3 regions of the Clostridium sp. BJN0013 genome follow, and region 3 is predicted to be linked to each of the others. Evidence: riboswitches for the same ligand, from Rfam matches in the RefSeq annotation. Region 3 holds a riboswitch; each other region holds the start of a gene.
The links. Region 3 has a riboswitch for cyclic di-GMP ahead of AB3K27_RS07095 (3-oxoacyl-[acyl-carrier-protein] synthase III C-terminal domain-containing protein). Riboswitches for the same ligand answer to the same signal wherever they lie in the genome.
Positions count from the first base shown of each region.

Region 1: another riboswitch for cyclic di-GMP. It lies ahead of AB3K27_RS19950 (hypothetical protein); the one in region 3 lies ahead of AB3K27_RS07095 (3-oxoacyl-[acyl-carrier-protein] synthase III C-terminal domain-containing protein).
Region 2: another riboswitch for cyclic di-GMP. It lies ahead of AB3K27_RS06125 (A24 family peptidase); the one in region 3 lies ahead of AB3K27_RS07095 (3-oxoacyl-[acyl-carrier-protein] synthase III C-terminal domain-containing protein).

Region 1 is NZ_CP162495.1:3,860,199-3,863,483, reverse strand. It holds gene AB3K27_RS19960 (electron transfer flavoprotein subunit alpha/FixB family protein) at 1-212, shown strand, start outside; gene AB3K27_RS19955 (FAD-binding oxidoreductase) at 236-1,642, shown strand; cyclic di-GMP riboswitch class I at 1,754-1,843, shown strand; gene AB3K27_RS19950 (hypothetical protein) at 1,990-2,322, shown strand; gene AB3K27_RS19945 (hypothetical protein) at 2,390-2,899, shown strand; gene AB3K27_RS19940 (3-oxoacyl-[acyl-carrier-protein] synthase III C-terminal domain-containing protein) at 2,830-3,285, shown strand, end outside.
Region 2 is NZ_CP162495.1:1,178,360-1,181,644, forward strand. It holds gene AB3K27_RS06115 (ABC transporter substrate-binding protein) at 1-105, opposite strand, end outside; SAM riboswitch class I at 355-456, opposite strand; gene AB3K27_RS06120 (ATP-binding protein) at 679-1,041, opposite strand; cyclic di-GMP riboswitch class II at 1,083-1,169, shown strand; gene AB3K27_RS06125 (A24 family peptidase) at 1,223-1,984, shown strand; gene AB3K27_RS06130 (type II secretion system protein) at 2,116-2,625, shown strand; gene AB3K27_RS06135 (GspE/PulE family protein) at 2,701-3,285, shown strand, end outside.
Region 3 is NZ_CP162495.1:1,380,178-1,383,462, forward strand. It holds gene AB3K27_RS07090 (methyl-accepting chemotaxis protein) at 1-819, opposite strand, end outside; gene AB3K27_RS07095 (3-oxoacyl-[acyl-carrier-protein] synthase III C-terminal domain-containing protein) at 859-1,845, opposite strand; cyclic di-GMP riboswitch class I at 1,957-2,045, opposite strand; gene AB3K27_RS07100 (pyridoxamine 5'-phosphate oxidase family protein) at 2,477-2,872, opposite strand; partial or broken gene AB3K27_RS07105 (IS5 family transposase) at 3,091-3,285, shown strand, end outside.

The DNA of each region.
Region 1 (3,285 bases), 1.6 Mb from region 3:
AACCTAAATTATATATAGCTTGTGGAATTTCAGGAGCACCACAGCACCTTGCAGGAATGAAAGAATCGGGTTTTATTGTTGCAATCAATACAGATCCTTCAGCTCCTATATTTAATATAGCAGACTATGGAATAGTTGATGATATGTATAAGGTAATACCTGATTTGATCACTAAAATAAAAGAAAGCAGTTTAGAAACTATAAATTGTTAAATAATAAAAAAGAAGGGATAAAAATGAATACAGATTTAATTAAAAATTCACCCGAGAAGGTAGTTGAAAATTTAAAAGCAATTGTAGGAGAAGATTGGGTTACAAGTGATTTATCTAAGATGCAGAGGTATCTTTATGATGAAACTGAATCTTTACTTCGTCCTGAAGCATGTAAAGATTGTGTGGTGGTAAAACCGGCGTCCCCAGAGGAAATATCAAAAATATTAAAATATGCAAACAAGGAATTATTGCCTGTAGTAGTTAGAGGTGGCGGAACAGGAGTAGTTGCAGGAGCCATACCCACGCAGCCAAGTATTATTTTATCCATAGAAAGATTAAACAAAGTTGTGGAATTTGATGAAAAGAATATTATGATTACGCTGGAAGCTGGAGCAACACTGGCACAACTATTAGAAGTATTAAGTAAAAATGGTAAGCTGTTTTTTCCAGTGCATCCAGGAGATGAAGGAGCACAAGTTGGAGGGATGGTGGCAGCAAATGCTGGAGGCACCAGGGCAGTAAAACATGGAATCATGAGAAATCATGTTAAGGCATTGGAAGTGGTTCTTGCTACAGGAGAAATAGTTACACTGGGTGGAAAGTTATTAAAGAATAATATGGGTTATGATTTGCTTCAACTTATGATAGGCGGAGAAGGAACCCTTGGAGTTATTACAAAAGTTACATTGAGATTATATGCTGCAAGTAAATATAATGGAACATTACTGGTTTCATTCAATAGCCAGAGAGAAGCTTGTGATGCAGTACCTGAAATACTACAGGAGGGAATTACACCTCTTGCTATTGAGTATATGGACAGGATCATATGTGAAGAATCAGCCAAGCAGCTTGGAACTAAGTGGCCCGCAGTTAAAGGTTCAGTAGATTTAATGTTTATACTTGATTATGCCAGTGAAGAGGATTTATATTCAAATAGTGAAAAATTAGTAGAAATATGTGAGAGACATAACTCTGTAGACAGCATTATAGCAGAAACTGAAAAAGAGCAGAGACATCTTTTGGAGATAAGAAGTAATGCATATGGTCCCTACAAAAATAATATAGCAGATATTATGGATGTAGCTGTACCACCTTCATCTGTACCTGATTTTTTTGATGATGTAAAAAGATTAACTAAAGAATATGACAATAAAATTGTTTCTCTTGGACATATAGGAGATGGAAATATTCATAATTTTATTATGGGTGATAATGGGAAGCTACCTGCTAATTATGAAGAACTTAAAGAAGCCATATATAAAACTGCTATAAAATATGGAGGAACAATAACTGCAGAACATGGAACTGGAAAACTGAGAAAAAAACATATGCCTCTTCAATTCAGTAAAAAGGAAATTGAAATTATGGAAGGAATTAAGAAAGTATTTGATCCAAATGGCATTTTAAATCAAGGAGATATGGTGGATTGAAGAAAAGTTTAATTAAATAATGAATAATCTTTTAAAAAATGAAAAAATTAAGGTAAAGTTTAGATATTATTCTTGAAAATTCTAAAAATTACATGTAAAATTATGAATATATATTGATAATAGCACACTTATTGAAAAATAAGGTCGCAAAGCTATGGGTCTAAAGAAAAGTTATTTTTCTATGATTGCCAGGTTGCCAAAATTATAATTATAAGACTTTAATATGTGTATTTATACTTTTTTGGTGCCTATGCTATATAGGCACCTTTTAATTTTTGATCAGGATGATAATTATTATTAATACTAATAATAAATTTAAATAAATGAAAGGACAGGTGTATTAAATTATGAAAAAACATGAAATTAATTTGGACAAGGGAAAAAAAGAATTGGATGTAAAAGTATGGGGTATGTATGAAGAGAAAGATGCTGAAAGTTTTATGGAAGAATTCCAAAAAATAGTATCTACTATACAACCTTCTCAGTACATTTTATCTTTTGATTGCAAAGAATTAAAGGTTTCTACCCGGGATATGGTGCCGATGTTGGAAAGCTGCTTTAAGATGTATAAAGATTTGAATTTCAAGAAAGTTATCATAAATGCGGGAAACAATGCAACTTTAAAGATGCAGTTTACAAGAATAGCCAGAAATTCAGGACTTGATGTGGAGATAGTATAATAGCCTATAGAGGAAATTAGGTGGAATCTTATAAACTTATTATTTTTGTTGTTTAAGGAGGGCTAATATGGGTGTAAAATTGAATTGTATTGATATCTGTCATGGTTCTAAAGTTGTTTCAAATGATTTTTATTTAAAGCACTTCGAGAAGCAAGGTAAACATGTAAATCATTTGTTAGAGGATATAATGGGTAGGGATAAAAGATTTATGTTTGACGATGATGAAACAACTTTATCTTTAGCTCTAAAAGTATCAAAATCTGTATTAGTCAAGGCAAACTTGACCGGTAATGACATAGATATGATAATATGTTCCTCTATATTGTCGGAATATATTGCACCTTCAATGTCAATTTTATTACATAAAGAGTTAAATGCAGGAAGAAATGTAATGTGTTTTGATATGAATGCCAATTGTGCTGGTATGACGGTTGCTCTGGAACTCGCATCAAATTATTTAATAGCATCAAATCGAGCAAAAAAAGCCTTGTTGTGGGTTATGATGATATGCATTCCTTGGTTGCTCCTAATAATGAACTTTGTTATGGCAATTATGGACATGCTGCTTGTGCAGTAGTTCTAGAAAAAGTAAATGAAAATTGTGGGATACTTGATGCGGAATATTATATAAACACAGAAGAAAGTGAAAATATTATGTGTCCACGGAATGGATTTTCCAGTTTTTTTAAATCAAAAAATGTAGATGAATTTCGTTTCAAATGGCTTCCTTTTGATGGAGGGGCATGCGTTTATCCTGCAGCTGAAATTATGACTAGAATGTTAAAGAAGAAAGGATTAACAGAAGATAATATTAGTATGTTTTGTTTTTCACAATTTGCATTTGCAAATATAGAGCATATAAGGGAGCTTATGAATATAGATGAGGACAAGAGTATCTACGTAGGAGATAGATATGGATATACTAGTACAAGCAGTCCTTTTATAGCATTATATGAAGCTATA
Region 2 (3,285 bases), 200 kb from region 3:
TTTTGAATTTGATGTATTTTTGCTGTTAGTGTTATTTGACTTAGAACATCCAACTGTCCCTAAAGATAATATTGCCGTTAAGACTAAAATTAATAAATTTTTCATGTTCAATTTTCCTCCCATTATTAAATAACATTAGCATAATTTAATATGGGCATAGCGCTATACTCCATTATGTAAATTTTTACTTGAATTGATTAGTCATAATATTTATGAGTATTTTTAATAAAAATTCACGTAAAAATAAATTTAGTCTCCAGTATTTCTGGTGAACTGAAATGTATTAATATATTTATTTTGTAAAATAAAAAACTTTCTTGTAAAAACGAGATACAAGAAAGTAGATTTTCTCAATTCTCATCTTTCAGGTAATTACCTGTAGGAATTAGCACCTTTAAATAAAATTTAGGTTGCCGGACATCATAGGGCCAGTCCCTCCGTCTCTCTAGATAAGAAATATATTTAATTAGCATTATGATATCAAATAAAATATACTTTGTCAATGAGAAGATGAAAAAGCAGAATGCACACTAAGAAAAAATAAGAACCTAGTAGGATCCACGGTCAGGCTTTAAATGTGGACAGTTATTATAAATAATTTAGTTTCCAATTTGTATATCTATATATAATGAAAGGCTGCCGGTAGATGTAAATAATAGTATTATACATGGACATCTATTATCTGTAATCATGACAGATAATGATCTTATCTGCCGCTTCTGACCAGTTTGTATTTTCTAAATTAATATTACCTTCACTTATAGTTTTATTGAGATCCAGTAAGAATTCTGCCATAAAATTAAATGTACTTCCCTCATTTTCTTTACTTTCAAACCATATATTTCTATTTATAATTTTTACCAGTTCTTTTGATATTAAAAGTCCAAGGCCTGTAGTAGAATGATATTTACTGTGAGGTGGCTGATGGCAAATAAATTTTTTGAAAATTTGATTTTTAACTTCCTCTTTAATGCCCATACCTGTATTTTCTATGGAAAATTCTAAAATTACTTTTTCATTGTTTCCATTATAAACTTCCATAAAACTTATTGAAATTGTATTATTTTTATGGTAAGATTAAACAAATTAAGGGAAACGATGAAATACGCACTTTAATTCGGGCATCCTTGTGTGTATTAGAGTTAGTGATGCAACCGGCCCTGTGTTCATAAATAGCATTTATGAATACGGGGTCTTGTTTTTTAAAAATGGAGAGTGGGTTATGGATATTTATTATGGTATTGTTGTTTTAATTTTTGGGGCTATAGTGGGAAGCTTTTTAAATGTTTGTATATGTAGAATACCTAAAGGTGAGTCCATTGCATATCCACCTTCACATTGTATGAATTGTAATAAAAAAATTAAGGTGTATGACCTAATTCCTATAATAAGTTATGTAGTTTTAAGGGGAAGATGTAGATATTGTGGTAAAAAAATATCTTTCAGATATCCTGTCTTGGAATTTATAACAGCAATATTTTATCTATGTGTTTATATTAAATTTGGTATAAGTATAGAATTTGTAAAATACATAGTATTTATAAGTATTATGATCGTGATAGGAATGATAGATTCTGATACTAAAGATGTTTATTTTAAAACTACAGGAACAGGTATAGCTGCTGGCATAGTATTTTTAGGAATATATTTTTATAGGGGAATGCCTATAAAAACCTACATTTATGGAGGAATATTGGCAGGAGTTTTTTTATCTTTAATTATCCTTATAACTAAAGGTGGCATGGGTTGGGGAGATGTGGAAATTTCAGTGGTATGTGGCCTATTTTTGGGGTTTAAATATACAATAGTTATGTTGTTTATGGCTTTTATTATAGGGGCGGCTGCAGGAGTAATTCTCATCTTGCTGAGAAAGAAGTCTAGAAAGGATTATATTCCCTTTGGACCATTTATGGTTATAGCTTCTGCAATTACAATATTTCTTGGAGAAGGTATTATAAAATGGTACTTATTTAGTTGCTTATAAATGGAAAAATTATTTTTGAGAAGATGTGTTAGTTTAAGGGGTGATGTGATAAAGTTGAATCCAGTGATTCTTAATAATTTAGACAATTTTCTGCTTATTTTTTAATTTTAATTAAGGGGGATAAAGATATTATGGAAGTGATAAAAAAGAAGAGGGGTTTTACACTGATTGAGCTTATGATAGTTCTTGCTATTGTAGCTATACTGGCTGTGGTTTTAGTACCTAAATCCCAGATATTTAAAAATAATTCTAAAAATGCAGGGGTTACAACTAATGTCAATACTGTAAGGGCATATCTGGAAACTAAGGCTAGTAACGTAGGAGGCAATACTACCTATTTAAATAAGGCAGAGTTATTAAACGAATTTAAAGGAGCTTTTGTCACAGGCAATACATCAAATCAGTTATTCAATCCATTTACTAATAAGAATGGTACAGGGAATGCATATGAAGTTATTGATAAGACAAATACTAGTCTTACCGATAATAGTAATGAAAAAACTGTAAAAAGTCATGCAGGACTATCCAATCCTAGCGCTGTCAAAAAAGGAGAAGTTATAGTGGTGGTATATAAAAATGGGTACGGCGTAGTAGGAGCTGATAGTGGCGGAAGTGCCACCCAGGCATTTATAGTTCAATAATTTTAAGGGAGAACATGTTTTGTCGTGTTCTCCCTTGGTATAATAAAACTATTAACGAATATAAGGAGTAGATTTATGTCAAAGATAAAAAAACGTCTGGGAGAAATTCTGGTAGATGCAGGAGTTATAACAGAAAAAATGCTACAAAAAGCCCTTATTTTACAGAAAAGCACAGGCGAAAAGCTTGGTAAAATACTTGTAGACAAGGGTTTTATTACCAATGAACAGATAGTAGATGCTATAAAGCAGCAACTTGGAATACCTCTGGTGAATTTGGATAATATCAATGTAAGGCAGGATATTATAGATATTATACCGGCAGGTATTGCAAAAAAATATGAAGCTATTCCCATAGATATTATGAATGGTTCTCTACTTGTAGCCATGAGTGATCCCCTAAATTATTTTGCTATTGAAGATATAAAGATGGCCACGGGATATAATATTAAAACAGCCATAACTTTAAAAAGCAGTATTCTGGACAACATTGAAAAATATTATGGAAAAAGTAAAGCCCAGGAAGCGGCACAAAATTATAAGAAAAACTTTTTGCCTCAAAAGACTGTAGTGAAAAAAGAAATAATAGACGAAGCGGCTGCTCCAATTATAAAATTTTTGAATACCATAATTGAAAATGCAGTTCTATATAATGCTTCGGAT
Region 3 (3,285 bases):
AACTTCATTAGTATTTAACAAAGTATGGAGTATATCTTCATTGTTATTTGATTTATCAAGCATTTCATCTGAATTCTGAGATGCGAGGCTTGTTGCATCTGAAACTTCAACAAGAGAACTTGTCTGTTCTGCAATAGCAGCACTTAAATTTTCACTAGATGATAAGACAGTATTTGAAATCTCAGATATTCTTTTAAATAACTTAAGCAATTTTTCATTTTCTTCTCTAATTTCAGCTTCTTTTTCACTAATTGATTTCAAGAGCTTTGATGCCATGTAGACCATTATAAAAAGAAGTACAAAAGTAATAACCACAGTAACCATAGTCATATATATTTCTGCACTTGCCAATTTTTCATACTTAAGAATAGATGGATTATGAATAAATACTATTACAATACATAAAGCACTTAATACTACTGAAGCTATTATCATTTTAAGATCGAAAAACAGAGCTCCGAGGATAACAAAAAAGATAACTATTAACCACACAGAATTCAAATGCATAGTAAAATTAAGATATAAATATTGAAAATACGTTATTGTTAAAACTAAGATTTTAGTTACATTTAAAGCTTTTGGGTCAATACTGTCGCAAGCAACTACCCATTTATAGCACTTATAAAATACTGCTCCATAAATAGCAACAAGTATTCCAAGTACAATCAAGGTATTTGAAGTTATTTCGTCGTTTATACCAATTAATTTCATAACAGAAAAACATATAAAAGACATAATGCAACATACCATGTAAATTATTAGAACTATTTTTAAAGACTTCTTATTAAAGATTTTTTGAAAACTTTCTTTATATTCCATTTAGTACCCCCATTATATAATTTTTATTTAAAATCTTGTTTAATATTTGAATAATATAACTATGCCTTGTGATCCTGCAGCAAATGTCCAAATCATTATATAGTCTCCTCTTTTTACCTTACCTTTTTCTATTGCTTCATAAAGTGCTATGAAGGGACTGCTTGTACCTGTGTATCCATATTTATCTCCAATATACAAGCTTTTTTCCTCAGATATATCCATAGCTTCTCTTATTTTATATATATTTTTAACTGCAAGCTGTGAAAAACAGAACATACTTATATCATCCTTTGTAATTCCATTTCGTTTAATCATTTTTTCCATAATTCTAACAGCATTTGAAATAAACTTCTCACTGCTAAAAGGAAGCCACTTAAGATAAAGTTCATCCAAATTTTTTGATTTCAAAAAACTTGAAAACCCACGGCTTGGATAAAGAACCTTGTCCACTATATCTGTGTTCACATAATATTCATTATCAATTAAGCCACAGTCCTCATCAACCTTTTCTAAAATCATTGCGCATGCTGCATAACCGTAATTACCATAACATAGCTCATTATCATGATTTATAATAGCATTATCGTCATCGCAGCCAATTATAAGAACTCTTTTTGCACGTTTTGATGACATAAGATAATTTGACATATTTTCAAGGGCAACAGCCATACCTGCACAATTTGCATTGACATCAAGGCACATTACATTAGCACTCATATTTAATTCTTTATGTATTAAAATTGACGTTGCAGGTGATATATATTCTGGCAATATGGAGGAATATATAATTGCATCAATGTCTTTTCCTTCAAGATTAGCTTTTTTTAACACGGATTTTCCTGCCTTTATAGTTAGTTGAAGGGCTGACTCACCATCATCTAGCATATATCTTTTATCTCTTCCCATTACATCTGCAAGTAGGTGTTTAATATCCTTGTCTTGTTTTCTAAAGTATTCAAGATAAAAATCATTTGAAATAACTTTTGATCCATGGCATACATCAATATAACTTAATTTTACTCCCAATTTATGTCCTCCCTAAAATAGCACTTTATCACTTTATAAATTAAAAGTGCCCATTATTTACTATTAATAATAGGCACCAAAATATACATGATTTTTTATAGTTAGATAAACTTTGGCAACCTGGCAATCATAGAAAAATAATTTTCTTAAGACCCATAGCTTTGCGACCCTACCTTTCGATAAGTGTGCTATTATCAATATTTATATAAACTATATTACGCCCAAATTTTACAAAATTCAATAGAAATATTTTATTTTTGTAATTTGTATGACGTAATTAGTGTAAATATGTAATTTATAGTAAAATATAATTTTACTATAAGATAAAAAAAGGCTGTTTTTTTATAGAATTTAAATTGTCTCATTCGTAATTTAGTTGTAGTATGTGATGCTGAGTAAATCATTTGTTACAAAATTGATAAATCGAATAGAAATATGATAGAGTATAAATCTGGTGGAGGAGAATAAACTACCTTGAAATAGTAACATTAGACTAGGGTTACTAACAGAAAATATTTGTCTATGAATAACCTTAGCTTTATATAGAACCATTACACAATCTTATTGGTTTAACTCTAATAACATAAGATGATGTGTTTATGTATAATAGCTCAATATTTTGAAAGTAAGTTTAAAACTTAATAGTTTTAGGTTTTTCTGTAAAGGAATATATGGTGGCAGTTGCACTTTTTAGGTAAAGTACTTCACAATTTCCATCGTCAGCAGCATACATATTTTTAAGATTTGGATATTCATCAAGCATATGTTGTCTAGCTTCAACTCTGTCATCCTGTACAGCAGTGGCTGTAATACGTATCCAAGTTCCATCTTTACCCATAGCACAGATCTCAACTTTAGGATTCTTTTTCATTTGTGCAAATACCTTTTTGACGTTTCCAGTCTGAATGTAAAGATTTCCTTCAAAGATAGCTATTGTACCAAAAGGTCGAACCCTTGGTTGATCGCCTTCAGATGTTGCTAGGTAATAGGTACCGATATCTTTTAGATATTGATAAACTTCATTCATTTTAATTACTCCTTTCAATTTGTATGATATAATCATTTTAACTCTTGTATTTAAAATAACAAGTATGATTTTTGCATAATTTTAGTATTAAATTAGGGTGTGTCTGAAAACTAAATATTGCGAAAGAACCGAGTTTTAGGTAAAATAAGATAAAAAACTTGGAGGGTGCAAATATGTCACAGAAGCGTTATGAAATATCAGATGAATAATGGGATCAAATAAAAAACTTAATTCCAATAGCAAAAACAGGACGACCTCCAAAAGACAACCGACTTATATTTAATGCCATACTATGGATTGCAAGAAGTGGTGCAGCATGGCGTGATTTACCAGAACGCTTCGGTTCATGGAAAACTGTATACAGTCGTTTTTGTAAGTGGCGTAACGATGGTACTTTATTAACAATTTTTAAA